One region of the Exiguobacterium sp. s89 genome, then DNA from elsewhere that is predicted to be linked to it. Evidence: a T-box and tRNA genes for the amino acid it is inferred to sense, from the RefSeq annotation. Region 1 holds a T-box; the other holds one or more tRNA genes.

Region 1 (8,837 bases):
TCGCGTCAAGTCGTCAACTTCCTTTCAGGTGTTGTCTATGCATTGGAAGGGTCGATGACTTCGATTGGACATAACACGATTCTGTGTACTCCGAACAACGTCGAATTGACTGGCTCAATCTCAAACTTGATCTCGGAGGATGAACTTCACAGTAAAGGGTGGTAACTGAATGGAAAATGTAATTCCTGCCTTAGGCAACACGTTGAGTGATCTACTTGGCATCTATAGTTGGATTCTCATCGGCTATATCTTATTATCATGGTTCCCGAACGCACGTGAATCAAAGTTTGGTCAAATTTTATCGGCTTTGTGTGAACCGTTCTTGGCACCGTTTCGTCGAATCATCCCACCAATTGGTGGCATGCTTGATATCTCTCCAATCGTCGCTTTATTCGTGCTTCGTATGGCACAAGCCGGAATTGCTGCGATTTTCGGGTGATGTATGAGCGTCTATGACCACTACAGACCAAGTGAACGGGCGTTCGTCGAACAAGTGCTCGACTGGGTGCAACAAGTCGAGAGTAGTTATGTGTTGAAATTGACGGACTTTTTGGACCCGCGTGAACAACAAATCGTCAAACAGATTGTCGGTAATCAACTTGTGATGCATAGTGATGGCGGATTCGAAGGCGCAGAAAGGTGTCGACTTATTTTGGCTCCGGATTACTATGAACTGAATCCTCATGATTTTGAAATTGAAATCCGACGTATCGAATACCCAACAAAGTTTGTGGATTTGACGCATCGACAAGTGACGGGAACCTTACTCAATGCAGGGCTGAAACGTCAAAAGTTTGGAGATGTCGTCCTTCAAGATGAGATTGTACAATTTGCGACGACGCGTGAATCAGTCGGATTCATCGAAATGAATTTGGATCGTGTCGGAAAAGCGAAAGTTCGCATTTCCTCCGTTGAGCAAGACGAGATTCTTGTCGTTCCGACAATTGAATGGGTCGAAGGATTTGGTATCGTTTCTTCTTTACGATTTGATACGGTTGTGAGCGAGGTTTTAAACATGTCCCGTCAAAAAGCACAAGCACTCGTCAAACATGGCGACTGCAAAGTAAATCATAAAGTCATTGAAGATGCGAGCTTCATTCTCGAACCAGACGACCTTCTATCCGTTCGTGGACACGGTCGCATCAAATTGATGGAAATTCTAGGTTCGACCAAACGTGAAAAAATTAAAATACAGTATGGCACCATACGTTGAATTTTAGGAGGAAAGTCGAATGGCGTTGACACCGATTGATATTCATAATAAAGAATTCTCTTCCCGTTTTCGTGGGTACGACATCGATGAGGTCAATGAATTTTTAGATCAAATCATTAAAGAGTTTGAACTATTGATTCGTGAGAATCGACGGTATGAAGAACTTGTCAACGATATGCAAGCTCGCATTGACTACTTTTCCTCGATGGAAGATACGTTGAACAAGTCGATTATCGTTGCACAGGAAGCTGCGGAAGAAGTGAAGAACAACGCTCAAAAAGAAGCGAGCCTCATTTTGAAACAAGCAGAGCGTGAGGCGTACGCCCGTGAAGAAGAAGCAGCCCGAAAAGAGAAACTTGCTGAACGAGAAGTCGTTCAAATGCTCAAAAAGGTTGAGTTATACCGTACACGTTTCCGTGTCCTCGTAGATGCCCAAATGGAGCTCCTCAATAGTACGGAGTGGGAAACGATTGTCGGCGAGCCGCCTGTACAGACGGTTCTTGACGATAGAACTGAACTTGCGTATAATGACGACGAAGTCACACAGAATGAAGAACAACATGGATAAATGATCAACACGTTGAGTAGGACGCGTCGATCGAGTCATACCTACGAAGCGACTTAGGGGCGGTGAGAGCCTAAGAGAAAGACTCGAATCGGTATCCCCTATGAGTTGTCACGCTGAACTTGAGTAAGCGTGTCCGCCTGACCTCGTTATCGGTTACCGAGAGCGGTCTCATTTGAGGTGAGACTAGTAGGGTGGTACCGCGAGTCAACCAACTCGTCCCTATCAGGGATGGGTTGGTTTTTTTTGTTTTCTAAAAAATGTTGATGGAGGAGTTTCGATGAACTACAAAGATACGCTATTAATGCCAAACACTGAATTCGCGATGCGTGGGAATTTACCAAAACGCGAACCAGCGATGCAAACGGAATGGGAAGACATGGACCTTTATAACAAGGTGCAAGAAAAAAATGCTGGGAAACCACAATACATCTTGCATGATGGACCTCCATACGCGAATGGCGACATCCACATGGGACACGCGATGAATAAAGTATTAAAAGATATCATCGTTCGTTTCAAAGGGATGAACGGATATCAGTCTCCAATGATTCCAGGTTGGGATACACACGGACTTCCAATCGAGAATGCCCTTCAAAAAGCAGGCGTCAACCGTAAAGAGATGACGGTCGCTGAATTCCGAGAGAAGTGTGCGGAGTATGCAATGGAGCAAGTGAATTCGCAACGTGAACAATTCAAACGTCTCGGTCTTCTCGCAGACTTTGAAAATCCATACATCACCCTCCTTCCTGAGTATGAGGCTGCACAGATTCGCTTGTTCGGAACGATGGCTGAAAAAGGTTATATCTATAAAGGGAAAAAACCTGTCTATTGGTCACCATCTTCTGAATCGGCACTAGCTGAGGCAGAAATTGAATACTATGATAAAAAGTCACCAGCAATCTACGTGGCATTCCGTGTCGTAGATGGGAAAGATACGTTGACGTCAAACGATCACTTTGTCATCTGGACGACGACACCTTGGACAATCCCGGCGAACCTTGGTATCGCGGTGAGTGATGAGTTGACGTATACGCGCATCGAACATGAAGGAAAAGGTTATATTGTCGCTGAGACGCTTGTCGAAGAAGTGACGACAGCGCTCGGATGGTCAGATTACACAGTGAGCGGTTCTTGGAATGGACGTGACTTCGAGTACATGACGGCACAACACCCGTTGTATGAACGCACGTCACTCGTCGTCCTTGGCGATCACGTCACAGCGGATGCGACAGGACTCGTTCACACAGCTCCTGGGCACGGGGAAGACGACTACCGCGTCGGACAAGCGTACGGATTAGATGTCCTTTGTCCGGTAGATGACCGTGGATATATGACGGATGAAGCACCTGGATACGAAGGGCTATTCTACGAGGATGCAAATAAGCAAATCGGGATGAAACTTGAGGAGAATGGATATTTGCTCAATTTAAAGTTCATCAAACACTCGTATCCACATGACTGGCGTACAAAGAAACCGGTCATCTTCCGTGCGACACCGCAATGGTTCGCTTCAATTAAAGATTTCCGAGAGGATATGCTCCGTGAAGTCGAAGAAGTGAACTGGGTCCCGGAATGGGGAATGACTCGTCTTTACAACATGGTTCGTGACCGTGGAGACTGGGTCATCAGCCGTCAGCGTGCGTGGGGTGTTCCGATCCCGATCTTCTATGCGGAAGATGGAACGGAAATCATCACGAACGAGACGATCGATCACATCGCAAACTTGTTCCGTGAACACGGTTCAAACGTTTGGTATGAGCGAGAAGCAAAAGATCTTCTTCCGGAAGGATTCACACATCCGAACAGCCCGAACGGAGAATTCCGTAAAGAACTCGACATCATGGACGTCTGGTTTGATTCAGGGTCATCCCATGCCGGTGTGTTAGAAGAACGTGAAAATCTTCGTCGTCCGGCAGATCTTTACCTTGAAGGATCTGACCAATACCGCGGATGGTTCAACTCATCACTCTCAACAGCTGTTGCGACGACAGGCAAAGCACCGTACCGTAACGTCTTGAGCCATGGTTTCGTTCTTGATGGGGACGGACGCAAAATGTCGAAATCTCTTGGTAACACCATTGCACCGAACGATCTCGTGAAGCAGTACGGTGCTGAAATCGTACGTCTTTGGGTCGCATCTGTCGACTATCAGTCTGATGTACGTGCGTCACATGACAACTTTAAACAAGTATCAGAAGTTTACCGGAAGATGCGTAACACAATCCGTTTCCTTCTTGGAAACTTGAACGGCTTTGAACCATCGATGCGTGTCGCGTTTGAAGATATGCCGGAAGCGGACCGTTTCATGGCAACGAAGCTCAAGCAATTGCAGGCGAAAGTTGTTAAAGCCTACGATGAATTTGACTTCATGGCCGTGTACCATCTCGTTCATAACTTCTGCGTCAACGAGTTGTCATCGTTCTACCTTGACTTCACAAAAGATATTTTGTATATCGAGCGTGAAGACGATCTCCGTCGTCGTGCCGTTCAGACGGTCATGTACGATGCGGTCGTCCTCTTGACAAAACTGTTGGCGCCAATCCTTCCACATACTGCCGACGAGGCGTGGAAAGAGGTTCCTGGGAAGTCAGAAGCAAGCATCTTCTTGACTGATCTTGAAGAAGTCGATGCGTTGACTACTGACGAGAAAACGTTGTTAGAGAAATGGTCGAAATTCCTCGTCTTCCGTGACGATGTCCTCAAAGCGATCGAAATCGCACGTGGCGAGAAGCTGATCGGGAAACCGCTCGAAGCCAAATTGATTCTTGCACCGAAAGCCGAGACTGCCGGCTTGTTGAATACAATCGACAACGTAAGCCAACTGCTTCAAGTATCACAAGTGGAGTGGGCTGAGACGGCAGACGTTGATTATGCGACGACAAAAATCACAGTCATGAAAGCAGATGGTGCCGCTTGTGCACGTTGTTGGACGTACTCGACAGAGGTTGGACAAAACGAAGAGTATCCTGAGCTTTGCCCACGCTGTGCATCAGTAATCGGTTAAGACGAACCGGAGTGGCGTCCCCACTCCGGTTTCTTAACGGCTTGAAAGGAGACGTATATGAAACGATATTATGGATTGGCCTTCATCTTGATTTTGCTCGACCAACTAACGAAATGGGTCGTTGTACAGACGATGACGATTGGTCAATCAATTGAGGTCATCCCGAATTTGTTGTATTGGACTTCTTATCGCAATAAGGGAGCGGCTTGGGGGATGTTAGAAGGACAGATGGTGTTTTTCTTCATCATCACGATTCTCGTCGTCGCCGGTTTGGTATACTTCTTACACAAAGAGGTGAACGGGTATCAACTTCTTGGATATAGCGTCGGATTATTGTTGGCCGGTGCCATCGGTAACTTTATCGATCGCTTGTTTCGTGGCGAAGTCGTCGATTTTGTCGACACGTATCCGTTCGGCTACAACTTCCCGATTTTTAACGTGGCTGATATGGCGCTCACGTTCGGTGTCATTTTGATGGTTATTGGTATTTTATTTGAAGAAAAATTACACAAAGAAAGGGGACAATCGTAATGGAATCCTATACTTTTGTCGCCGATGAAAAGGCAAGGATTGATAAGTGGGTAAGTGACCGTGGAGAGTGGTCACGCTCGCAAGTACAAGAATGGATAAAGACAGGGGTATTACTCGTTAATGGTACTGCCGTCAAACCGAACTATAAGCTCCAATTGGGCGATGAGATTGAAGTGAACATACCGGAAGCGGTAGAACTAGAAGTGTTGCCTGAACAAATTTCACTCGATATCGTATATGAAGACGAAGACGTCATCGTCGTCAATAAGCCACGAGGGATGGTCGTTCACCCTGCAGCCGGTCACACGTCCGGAACGCTCGTCAACGCCCTTCTCGGACATTGTGATGACCTATCAGGTATCAATGGTGTGAAGCGTCCGGGAATCGTACACCGAATTGATAAGGATACGACGGGACTCCTCATGGTCGCCAAAAATGATTTGGCTCATGAATCACTTGCGAGTCAATTGAAAGACAAGACGATCAAACGTGAATATATCGCGCTCGTCCATGGTGAACTTGTCCATGAACTTGGGACAATTGAAGCGCCGATTGGACGCGATACGAATGATCGTCAGCGTATGACGGTGACGGACCGGAACGCAAAAGAAGCCGTTACACATTTCCGTTTGCTCGAACGCTATAAAGACTTTACCCTCGTCGAATGTAAGCTTGAGACAGGTCGTACGCACCAAATTCGTGTGCATATGCGCTATATCGGTCATTCGCTCGCGGGAGACCCGAAGTATGGACCGCGTCGTACAATCGATTTAGGGGGTCAAGCATTGCATGCGGCGACACTCGGTTTTTACCATCCTCGAACAAAACAATGGATGGAATTTGAGGCGCCACTCCCTGAAGACTTTAAAGCGGAACTCGCAAAGTTAGATAAAATCGAGAAAACTCGTTGACTTCTATCCCGTTCCGATTTATAGTCTAGGAAGCATAACACCTTTAAACCCAGTCCAGAGAGGCTGCGAAAGGATTGTGACCGAGGTCACATTTACGTCAATTCAACCCCGGCATCAGACTGCCGTTTTTGATGAAGACTCCCTTTCCAGCCGGACGAGGGAGTCTTCTTTTTTGAATGAAGCATGAAAGGAGGAATCACGTGAAACAATCAGTTATTTTAGATGAGTCAGCCATCCGTCGCGCCTTGACGCGAATCGCCCATGAAATTATCGAGCGTAACAAAGGAATCGATGATATCGTTCTCGTTGGGATTAAGACGAGAGGGGAGACACTCGCCGATCGGCTTGCCCGTCGCATCGAGGAGATTGAAGGTAAACCGGTCGCACTAGGGAATCTCGACATCACTCTTTATCGCGATGACTTATCGAAAAAGTCGTTAGATCCGGAAGTGAAAGCAACAGAACTGCCACATGACATCAATGGAAAGACTGTCGTCCTCGTCGACGATGTGCTTTATACCGGTCGTACGGTTCGTGCCGCAATGGACGCGCTCGTCGACCACGGTCGCCCGGATTATATCCAGCTCGCGGTCTTGATTGACCGGGGACATCGGGAACTTCCGATTCGACCTGATTTTATTGGGAAGAACGTTCCTACATCCAAATCCGAGCAAGTCGTCGTCCGACTCAGTGAAGTCGACACGGCAGATGAAGTCACAATCAACCAGCAATAAATCATACCTTTAAGGTGGTCCAGAGAGGCCAGGAAGGAGAAATTCAATATGAAACAACCCGTACTACACATCCATGAGCGTCCCGCTCACTTTCCACAATGGCTACTTTTCAGCCTTCAGCACGTCTTCGCCATGTTCGGAGCGACGATTTTAGTCCCGATTTTGACAGGATTAAATACATCGGTCGCCCTCGTCGCTTCCGGAGTGGCCACGCTCTCATTCCTAGCGATCACTCGCTTCAAAGTCCCAACATACTTAGGTTCAAGTTTTGCCTACATCGCGCCAATCATTGCGGTCAGTCAGCAATGGGGTGTCGAAGCCGCACTGTTCGGCGGCATCGTTGCCGGTTCCGTATACGGTGTTGTTTCGTTGATCATCTATAAAACAGGTGTCAATTGGTTGCTTCGATTGCTTCCACCAGTTGTTGTCGGACCGGTCATCATGGTCATCGGGCTCTCGCTCGCACCAGTCGCCATCGACATGTCGATGAATCAAGATGGTGCATACAATGGCACATTCATGATGATTGCACTACTTACACTTGGGATCACGATGCTCGCCATGACGAAATTGAAAGGTGTTTGGGGAGCGGTTCCGATTCTATTCGGAATCGTTGGAGGGTATGCCATCGCCGCTGCGTTCGGAATCATCGACTACTCACCAATCCAACAAGCTAGCTTGTTCCAACTTCCTGACTTCACAATGGTGTTCGTCGACTATATGCCGATGTGGCAAGTCGGTGCGCTCCTCGCCATCGTACCCGTCGCACTCGTCACGATGACGGAGCATATCGGAGATCAAATGGTCACCTCGAAAATCATTGGACGGGAGACGATGAAAGATCCGGGTCTCCACCGGACATTACTAGGTGATGGGGTAGGGAAGGCAGTCGCTTCTGCGCTCGGTGGTCCACCGTGTACGACGTATGGGGAAAACAACGGTGTCATGGCGATCACACGGGTGTACAGTGTGTATGTCATCGCAGGAGCGGCGCTCATGGCCATCAGCTTCGGATTCCTCGGTCACGTTGAAGCGTTCATCTCGACCATCCCGAATCCGGTAAAAGGGGGCATCTCGATCCTCTTGTTCGGGGTTATCGCCTCAAACGGGCTGCGCACGATGGTGGAAAGTAAAGTCGACTTGGCGGAGAAACGCAACTTGATTATCTCATCGGTCATCCTCGTCATCGGTCTAGGCGGGGCAATGGTACAACTTGGCAGCTTCCCTGTACAAGGAATGGCGCTCGCGACAGTCGTCGGGATTCTCTTAAACGTCATCTTACCGAAAGAAGAAGACGATTCGATTGACGAAGTCAACACAACTGAAGAAACGAAACAAGCAAGTAACTTTTAAATCGATCCCGTGAGGTCGGCAAAGTGAAGGCTCGTTTATTTGGGCGTACTCTGCTCAAGTAAAGGCGTCCCTTCACTCGGTGAAGAGACGCCTTTTCTCTTTGCCTCTACAAAAGGAGGAGACGAACATGAATACGATGCAAACCAATGTCAAACCAGTCAAACACTTCGTTAGCTTAGACACACTTTCTCTCGATGAAATCATGGGCATGATTGAAGAGTCGTTGCGCTACAAGCAAGGTGATCTTCCGCCACTATTTGACGGAAAGACGGTCGCAAACTTGTTCTTTGAAAACTCGACCCGGACGAAAAACTCGTTTCAAATGGCCGAGCGACATTTGAACATGCAAGAGATTCCGTTCGATGTGACGACATCATCTGTCACAAAAGGTGAAACATTGTATGACACATGCAAGACGCTTGAAGCAATCGGAGTAGACACGCTCGTCATCAGACACCCGGAAGCGGGGTACTATCATGAACTCGTTGAGAAATTGAACATCCCGGTACTGAATGGGGGTGAT
Region 2 (8,837 bases), 610 kb from region 1:
GCTTTCATGATGTCATGAGCGACACGCGTGTTGATTCCCTCTGCCTCAAGTCCAGGCATGATGATGGCCCAAGCAATTTCTGGGTCATCAAACGGTGCCCAACCAACATGGTTGGAGTTCAGCGTCTTAATCGGCTCCCCGCTGGCGTTTCGTTTCGCCTGACCGTCTTCACCTTCAGCGATGGCCTGGGCTGTACCTGTTTTACCTGCAGCCGTCATACCTGTCTGCTGCAAGATACGAGATGAACCTGATGAAGATTCAACACCTTGACGAAATCCTTCGCGAACTCGCTGAATGTACTCATCTTGAATATCGACTTTATTTAACGCATTTGGTTGGAACGTGCTGACGACTTGCTTGTTATTTTCATCAAGCGAACCAGGCTCAATGATTTCTTTAAGCAAGTGCGGTTGTACACGATAACCACCATTTGCTAGAGCGGACGTATACTGTGCCAATTGAATCGGCGTGTAGGAAATATACTGCCCGATCGACATATCCATAAGAAGTGTGACACGGTCCGGGATGCTACGAAATCCGGTAGATTCAAACGGTAAGTCAATTCCAGTCTCGACTCCGAGGCCAAACTGTTTATAATAATGTTCCATCGTTTCAAATGCTTGTGTGACATTTTCTCCGACGATTTGACCTGTCGAGTAATAGTCAGCCAAACGTAATGCAATTTGGAACATATAGATGTTCGATGACATTGCGAGTGCATCTAAGTCGTTGATGTTCCCCATGTTCCGATATGAGGCTTTGACGGACGATCCGATTCGAATCGGAGCATCATAAATATATTCACCTGGTTTGACGACACCTTCTTCAAATCCATAGGCGACCGTCGCCCCTTTAATAGTTGACCCAATTTGGCTGGCACGCAGCACCGTTCCGGTCGAAACGTCCTTAAATTCGTTCGTCTCTAAATCAAGTTCCTGTCCTGACAATGCAAGAAGCTCTCCCGTTTGAGGATTCATGACAACAGCAAAAGCCCGATCAAAGTGAGGACTTCCAGAACGTCCTGCTCGAATAGCCTTCTTCAAAATCTCGTCGATTTCTTTTTGGAATTCGATGTCCGTTGATAACACGATATCTTTCCCTGGGTTTCCGCTGACTCGTGTCGGTTCCCCGACTGGTTCCCCTTTGTAAGTCGTGAACACATCGTATGCTGGCGTTCCACGAAGGACGTCTTCATATTGTTGTTCCAAATAAGATGTTCCGACCCGATCATTCAACCCATAACCTTTTGCTTGGTAGGAAGCACGTTGCTCAGCCGGTATTTGACGGTAACTTCCTAAAAAGCTCTTGAACGTCTCATCGAACGGATAGTCACGTTGATAATATGGCTCAACGCTAACACCTGGCAATCGTTCTAGGTTTTCTTCGATGACCGCCATCTCTTTCGGACTTGCTCCGATTTTGATGACCTGTGGGTCTAATGCATAGCCGCTTTCCATATTGTGCTTGATGGCGATGATTTCTTCTGTCGCATCATCAAACGTGATCTCTTCTTCTGTGATCGAGTCAAGCAAAAGGCGATCCACGTCTTGGTTAGACAATGCCGCCCGTTCCTCTTCCGATAACGCCTCCAACAAGGATTGAGTGCGCTCTTGCGCTAACTCCGGATTCGTTGCAATCCAGTAGTCTTTGCGGTCACGCTCGGTCATTTTACGATCTTCTTTCGGAATATCGACAATCTCTGCCAATTTTTTTGCAACATCTAACCGTTCATCCGTTTTCGTCACTTGCGAGCGGCGATACATGACCGAGTAATTCGAAATCGTATCCGCAAGCACTTGACCGTTACGGTCGTAAATCTTTCCTCGCGGTACCTCATACTTGATTTTACTCGACTCCGTTTTCTGTACTTCTCGAGCAATCAATTCCCCGTTCACGATTTGAACGACCCCTAACCGAAAAATAAGAGTCGCAAATAGAATGAAGACGATAAAAAATAGTAAATTCAAGCGTAACGGTAAGTGGTTTCGCCGTTTCTTCAGCACTTTCACACGATTTTTAGCCAAGTCCGTTAACTCCTTCCACAATCGATTCCTTCTATATTATAGAGAACAGCATAACCTGTCATTTTATCCGATTTTCACTATATCATAATTTGTTTACAAAATAATGAAAAGCACAAAAAAACCCGGGACTCATGTAAGAGTCCCAGGTAAGAACAACTTATTTTGCGTCAGCGTACAATTTCGCGACATAATCCCAGTCGATGACATGGAAGAATGCATTGATGTAGTCAGGACGACGGTTTTGATAGTTCAAGTAGTAAGCGTGTTCCCAAACGTCAAGGCCAAGAATTGGCGAGACGCCTTCCATGATCGGTGAGTCTTGGTTAGGTGTAGACGTCACTTCAAGTTTCCCGTTTTTCACGACGAGCCATGCCCAGCCTGAACCGAAGCGAGTTGTTGCAGCTTTTGTGAACTCATCTTTGAATGCGTCAAAGCTACCGAACGACTCGTCGATTGCAGAAGCCAGGTCTCCAGACGGCGTACCATTCTCATTTTTCTTCAAGAGCTTCCAGAAGAATGAATGGTTCCAATGACCGCCACCGTTGTTACGGACAGCAGTTTGAATGTCAGCAGGAAGTGAATCGATTTTTTGGAGTAAGTCTTCGAGTGAAGAGTACTCTACATCTTTCCCTTCGAGTGCATTGTTTACGTTTGTGACGTAAGTGTTGTGATGTTTTGTGTGGTGGATTTCCATCGTGCGAGCATCAATGTGTGGTTCGAGTGCATCATATGCGTAATTAAGTTTTGGTAATTCAAATTTAGCCATTACTAAAATCCCCCTTAAAAGTGTTTTGAACAACGTTCGTCTTAAATGTAACAGATATGTGACGGTCTACTCAATTCTAATGCTTCACTCGACATCTTCTTCAGGTAACGCCCAGACAGAAATAGACCCCGCCGCCACTTTAAATACCCCAAATCCTTCATCATCAATCTCAATTTTGTCCTCTAAGGTATTCGTCAAATCGACCCATGTTTCTCCAGAGCGCTCTTCACCAACGAACATTCTCTTTTCAGCCTCATCGGAATTTGAAATGAGAACGGCGCATCCTGAACGTTCAATCTCTTCTGCCCCATGGCGAACCCATCCAATGACATTCGACTCATCGAAGTAATCGTCCTGATCGCCGTAAGCTTTTTCACGACGAGCATATAGGAGCGTGTTAATAGCAAGTTTCATGCCATCAGTCGGGTGTGGTCCGTCAATACCGTAGTAATCTCCATAGAAGACACAAGGATATCCATCTTTACGAAGCAAGACGAGACCATAAGCGATTTGTTTAAACCATTCTTCTACCCACGATTCAAGCGCCTCCTCAGGCTGGGAATCGTGATTATCCACGAATGTCACCGCATGAAGGGGGTGTGACTGAACGAGTGTGTCATCAAAAATCGTTCGCATATCAAATGAAGCCCCTTCTTGCGATGCGCGATGCAAATTGTAATGAAGGGGAACATCGAACAAGTCGACGTGATAATCGATGTTATCAAGGAATGCTCGACACGCATCGAGGTCTGATTTCCAAAACTCCCCGACTAAATAGAATTCATCCCCCTTCTCTTCTCGCATCGTTTGGCTGAACTCTTTCACAAAATCATAGTTGATATGCTTAATTGCGTCCAAACGGAATCCGTCACATTTTGTTTCCTCGATGAACCATTTACCCCAGTTCAACACTTCCTCACGCACATCTGGGTGGTGATAATCGATATTTGCGAACATGAGATAATCATAAACACCGAATTCGTCATCAACGTTATCATTCCACCGCTTATTCTCTCCAACGATGAAGTAAATACCAGAACGGTCAGTCGCCGCATCATAATCAGTTCCGTTAAAATGAGTGTAGTCCCATTTGAAATTCGAATATTTCCCGTCTCGGGCTTCATAATCAAACTTCGTCCAACCTTCAATTTCAAACGGCTCATCTGACAATACTTTTGTTCGGTCGTTCGGATCGACTTCTAATACTTCAAAGTTCTCGGTTGCATCCGCGCCTGCTTTATGGTTCATGACCACATCCATATAAATTTGCATACCTAACTCTTGTTGACAATACGCTGTTGCTTCGAGTAGTTCTTGTTTCGTTCCATATTTCGTGGCGATTGACCCTTTTTGATTAAATTCTCCTAAATCGTATAAGTCATAAACACCATAACCAGTGTCCTCACCACTTTGTCCCTTCGTAACAGGTGGTAACCAAAGGGCCGTGATTCCAGCTTTATTTAAGTCTTCTGCTCTCTCTTTTAATCGCTTCCAATGTTTTTGGTCTGCCTCAACATGCCATTCAAAAAACTGCATCATGGTGTGATTTCGTTCCATTTTGTTCGCCTCATTTCATATTTTTCAAAAAACAAAATGCTAACGAGTATTTACCCACGATTTTTAGATTGAAAACAAAAAAACAACTTTCACAAAATGAAAGTTGTCGGAAAATGGACCCTGTAGGACTTGAACCTACGACCGGACGGTTATGAGCCGTCTGCTCTAACCAGCTGAGCTAAGGGTCCTTATAAATAGCGGCGGAGGGAGTCGAACCCACGACCTCACGGGTATGAACCGTACGCTCTAGCCAGCTGAGCTACACCGCCATGTTGTTATACAGTAATAATATACTGAATATATTTTAGAGTGTCAAGGGAAATTCCTTACCGAACAGAAAAAAGCACTCCAAAAATTCATTTGGAGTGCCCAGTTCTTATACGGTTACTTCGTTTGCATCTTCTAGTGTGATTTCTGTGATATTCATCGCATGGTCACCGATTCGCTCAAGGTTTGAGAGCATATCAACGAAGAACATACCTGCTTGTCCATCACAAGTCCCTTTGTTCAAGCGGACGACGTGGTTTTTACGGAATTGACGCTCGAGCATATCAAGCTTCGCTTCCATTTCAATGACTTTACGTGCCTCGACCATATCACTGCTCGCCAACGTTTGAAGTGATTTCTCTAACGTTTCACGTGTAAGGTCATACATTTCAGTCAATTCTTTTTGAGCATCAGCCGACAGTGTGACTTTCGTAGCTGTCTTATAATCGATTAACTCAATGATGTTTTCAACATGATCACCAATGCGTTCGATGTCGTTGATTGCATGCATGAGTGTCTTGTGCTCTTGTGATTCTTGTTCTGTCAAATCAACTGCGGCCAATTTCACGAGATAATCAGTAATTTTGGCATTTAACGAATTTAACGCTTCTTCGATATGAGCTGACTTTTCAGAGTGTTTTTTGTCGCCTGTAGTCAAATAGTTACGCGCTTCATCAAGACCAAGTTTTGCGAAATCTCCCATGCGGATGACTTCATATTTTGCTTGTTCTACGGCAATCGATGGTGACTGTTGAATGAAGATTGGATCTAAGTGTTGCGCTTTCGTGTCAACGATTGAATCTTCGCCAGGCACCATTTTCGTCACAAGCCAAGCAATCGAACCAATGAACCAGAACTGAATGAATGTATTGGCAAAGTTGAACGTACCGTGTGCGAATGCAATTTGCATCTTGTCTTCAATTGCTAAGAAGTCTGTAATCCAATAGATATAATTTGTAAAAGGAATTAACAAAATCATGAAGATTGTCGTACCAATCAAGTTGAAGATGACGTGCGCTGCTGCTGCACGTCGTGCGGCAACTGACGCACCGATTGATGCGAGAATCGCTGTGATTGTTGTTCCGATGTTATCACCGAACAATACTGGAAGTGCAGCGTCTAAGTCGATTGACCCTCCAGCATATAGCTCTTGTAAGATACCAATTGTTGCGGAAGATGATTGTACAATGAAAGTAAATACTGTACCGACGATGACTCCGAGGAACGGATTGTCACTCATAGATTGTGTCAAGTCGATGAAATACTCACTTGAACGAAGTGGACGCATCCCGTCTCCCATCAACTCAAGACCGTAGAAAAGTGCCCCAAGACCAAAGATGACTTGTCCAAGGTGTTGAAAACGTTCTTTCTTAAAGAAGAAGAGCAGGACTGCACCGATTGCAATCATCGGAAGCGAATATTCACCGACATCGAATCCGATAATGAATGCCGTGACCGTTGTACCGATGTTTGCACCCATGATGACTCCAATTGCTTGACGAAGCGTCATGAAGCCAGCACTGACCAGCCCGACCGTAATAACGGTAGTACCTGAAGAAGATTGAATCAATACTGTAACGATAATCCCGGCGAGTACACCGAGGAAAGGATTCGTTGTATACTTATCAAGGATGTCTCGCAGGCGATTCCCTGCAGACTTTTGGAGTCCGTCTCCCATCGATTTGATCCCGAAGAGGAAGATCCCTAGACCTCCAAAAAACATGAATAACATTTCTTGCAAATTGTATTCCACGATTTTTGTACTCCTTTTAATTAAGAATTGGTTGGATTTGCTTGGTTTTTAATGCCCTACTCATTATGCCTTCATCGGCAACTTCATGTAAACACGTTTTATGTAAAAGTTTTATTAAAACGCTGTACCAAAATTGTCTATTTATGAGTCTTTGTAATATAACAGATTGGAGTTTTTATATGTTATCCACGATTTTCACGTTTCTCCGCTCAAGTCTAGTCCCTTCAAAACAAGTGTTACGACTTCGTCTTGCGCCACTACATGCTTATATGGGCGCAGCTTTTATTCTGACGCTTGTCATCACTACGTTAGATTTTTTAGTAATTCGTCCTGACTTTTTTATTCCGATGTGGCTATTTTTACACGGCTTCGCAATCTTCTTTTTCTATTTGATTTGGGTATCCATCACTGCTTTATTCGTCCAATTGTTTACGAAAATCTATTCAAAAAATATGTTACCCTATCGTCAATCTTGGCCATATGCCGTGTCGACGACTCTTGTGCCGACTGTTCTGTTAGTCACGTTGTATCATATCAATTCAAATTTCATAGTTATTGGTTTGATTATTGGATTAGGGTATGTTATCTATCCTCTGACGAAAGTGCCACAAAAAAAACAACGTCGGGCGTCCTCTTGAACGCTCGACGTTGTTTATGTCGGTGACAATTCCTCAGGTGTTTGATTCAGCGCCTCACTTTGGTCTCTTAAGTTCGTGCCAGCATCTTGTAGTGAGCGTTGAACATTCGACCAACGATCTACCCCTTCATTTAAATCACTCAATTTCCGCTCAAGCAATGAACTGATTTCTCGTAACTTCTCATTCGATTCCATCAATTGAACGAGCCGCTCCCCTGTACTAGAGGTATGAACAGTAATTTCCTGAAACTCGTCTAGCTGAACTTTAATCTCGTAATCAATCGTCTCGATACCAGTCTCGACACGATCGACCGCATCTTTTAGAAGGTGAATCTCCCCAATGAAGTCATTGACTTCAGATAGCAAGTCTGTTCGTTCTATGTTCAGCGCTTCAATGGCACTGACCGCTAGAAGCGTTGCCTCATTTGTCATTTTGGCCAAGTTGCCCACTTCATTCGCAACGACAGCAAATCCTTTGCCGTGTTCTCCAGCTCGTGCCGCCTCGATTGATGCGTTTAATGACAGCATTTTTGTCGCTGTCGAGACGGAGAGGATACTCTTTAGCGCTTCATCTGCCTTTGAAGAGTTCACTTCACTTTCCATAAGCTTTTGCTGAATAGACTCAACTTGACGCTCGACATAGGCACTGACTTCTTTCACTGCAGAGAATGTTTCAAGCTCTTCATGTAAAATTGATTTTAATCGATTCCCTCGTTCATCCACACTTGTAATTTGTTGTTCGAGCACTTCAATTTGTTGTGTCACTTCTCTCATTTTAGATGAAGACCCGCTCGTCACACATTGATAAGAGTGACTCGTAGACTCTACAGTGGCTGCGACTTCTCTAAACTGTTCCACTTGATGGTGACTGTTCAATAGCTCTTGTTTGAAGACTGGCAAGCTCTTATTAAATGCTATTGCAGTTTTCCCCATCATTGTCATCGATTGATTCCACAGATGAATGAACGCATTGAATTCCGTTTCTAACATATGTATTTCCTTTGACTTTGCTCCAAGCATTACATCGTCGAATCGGCGCGACTCGACAGCGCGACGTAACGAATTGGCTAGAACACTTAATGACTTTACTTCACGGTGAATGAACCGTGTAAACATAAAGGTCATCCCAATCATCGCAATCAATAAGATGTAAACGATATGCCTCCGTAACTCACTCATCGAACCGAGAACAGATTCTTTCGTGACGACAAGAACGTAATCTGCTTTCAGTTCAGGAATCGGTACGGAAGCAATTAATAATCGCTCTGTTTCTATCACTTCCGATTTAGAATTCTCAAAGATATCTTCTATAGAACTGTCTGCCGTTATTCCTTTCTTCCCTGTCAATTGCACGACCGACTGCTCATTCACTAAAAATTGAGCCGCATCCATCTCATCTCCCGATAAGATCGATGCTTGTTGCATATAGGTAGACTTCAGTGAACGATTCAATTGTTTCTCGTTAGCGACATAGGCACTGTATGAGGTCTTAATTGATTCTCGCATAACCGTGACTTCTCGCAGGAGACGTTGCTCAATCTCCGCTGACAACAGTTGTTCAGATTTTAGTGCGAACCAACTAAATGTGAGGATGAAGATAAGAAGGACGATTGGCATCAGTGTCCATTGAAGACGGTGTGCCATTTTTAGACGTTTATTTTTCTTGGTTTCATTTCTGGCTTTTTTGATTAGATGTCGTTTGAAATTCCACTTCACGTGTGCCACCTCTTTTTATAATCTCGCCTATATATCGGTCTTGAGACGGTGGAAAATTATGAAGTAGATGTTAAGATAACGTTATAGTTTGTAAAGAGCACACATCCGTTACGCATC

What was found. A T-box is a leader RNA that pairs with one kind of tRNA and senses whether it is charged. The one in region 1 lies ahead of ileS (isoleucine--tRNA ligase), so its partner is inferred to be a tRNA-Ile.
Region 2: it has a tRNA-Ile gene. The T-box ahead of ileS (isoleucine--tRNA ligase) is inferred to sense a tRNA for this amino acid. The anticodon was not compared.

The regions. Positions count from the first base shown of each region.
Region 1 is NZ_JACSKS010000001.1:741,326-750,162, reverse strand. Features, by position in the region: gene KNO96_RS03845 (cell division protein SepF) at 1-165, shown strand, start outside; gene KNO96_RS03840 (YggT family protein) at 170-439, shown strand; gene KNO96_RS03835 (YlmH family RNA-binding protein) at 443-1,213, shown strand; gene KNO96_RS03830 (DivIVA domain-containing protein) at 1,233-1,781, shown strand; T-box leader at 1,785-2,005, shown strand; gene ileS (isoleucine--tRNA ligase) at 2,059-4,785, shown strand; gene lspA (signal peptidase II) at 4,843-5,316, shown strand; gene KNO96_RS03815 (RluA family pseudouridine synthase) at 5,316-6,227, shown strand; gene pyrR (bifunctional pyr operon transcriptional regulator/uracil phosphoribosyltransferase PyrR) at 6,428-6,961, shown strand; gene KNO96_RS03805 (uracil-xanthine permease family protein) at 7,010-8,314, shown strand; gene KNO96_RS03800 (aspartate carbamoyltransferase catalytic subunit) at 8,442-8,837, shown strand, end outside.
Region 2 is NZ_JACSKS010000001.1:128,101-136,937, reverse strand. Features, by position in the region: gene KNO96_RS00645 (peptidoglycan D,D-transpeptidase FtsI family protein) at 1-2,024, opposite strand, end outside; gene KNO96_RS00640 (superoxide dismutase) at 2,182-2,790, opposite strand; gene KNO96_RS00635 (alpha-amylase) at 2,875-4,347, opposite strand; tRNA gene KNO96_RS00630 (tRNA-Ile) at 4,462-4,535, opposite strand; tRNA gene KNO96_RS00625 (tRNA-Met) at 4,543-4,616, opposite strand; gene KNO96_RS00620 (Na/Pi cotransporter family protein) at 4,724-6,367, opposite strand; gene KNO96_RS00615 (hypothetical protein) at 6,547-7,005, shown strand; gene KNO96_RS00610 (methyl-accepting chemotaxis protein) at 7,020-8,720, opposite strand.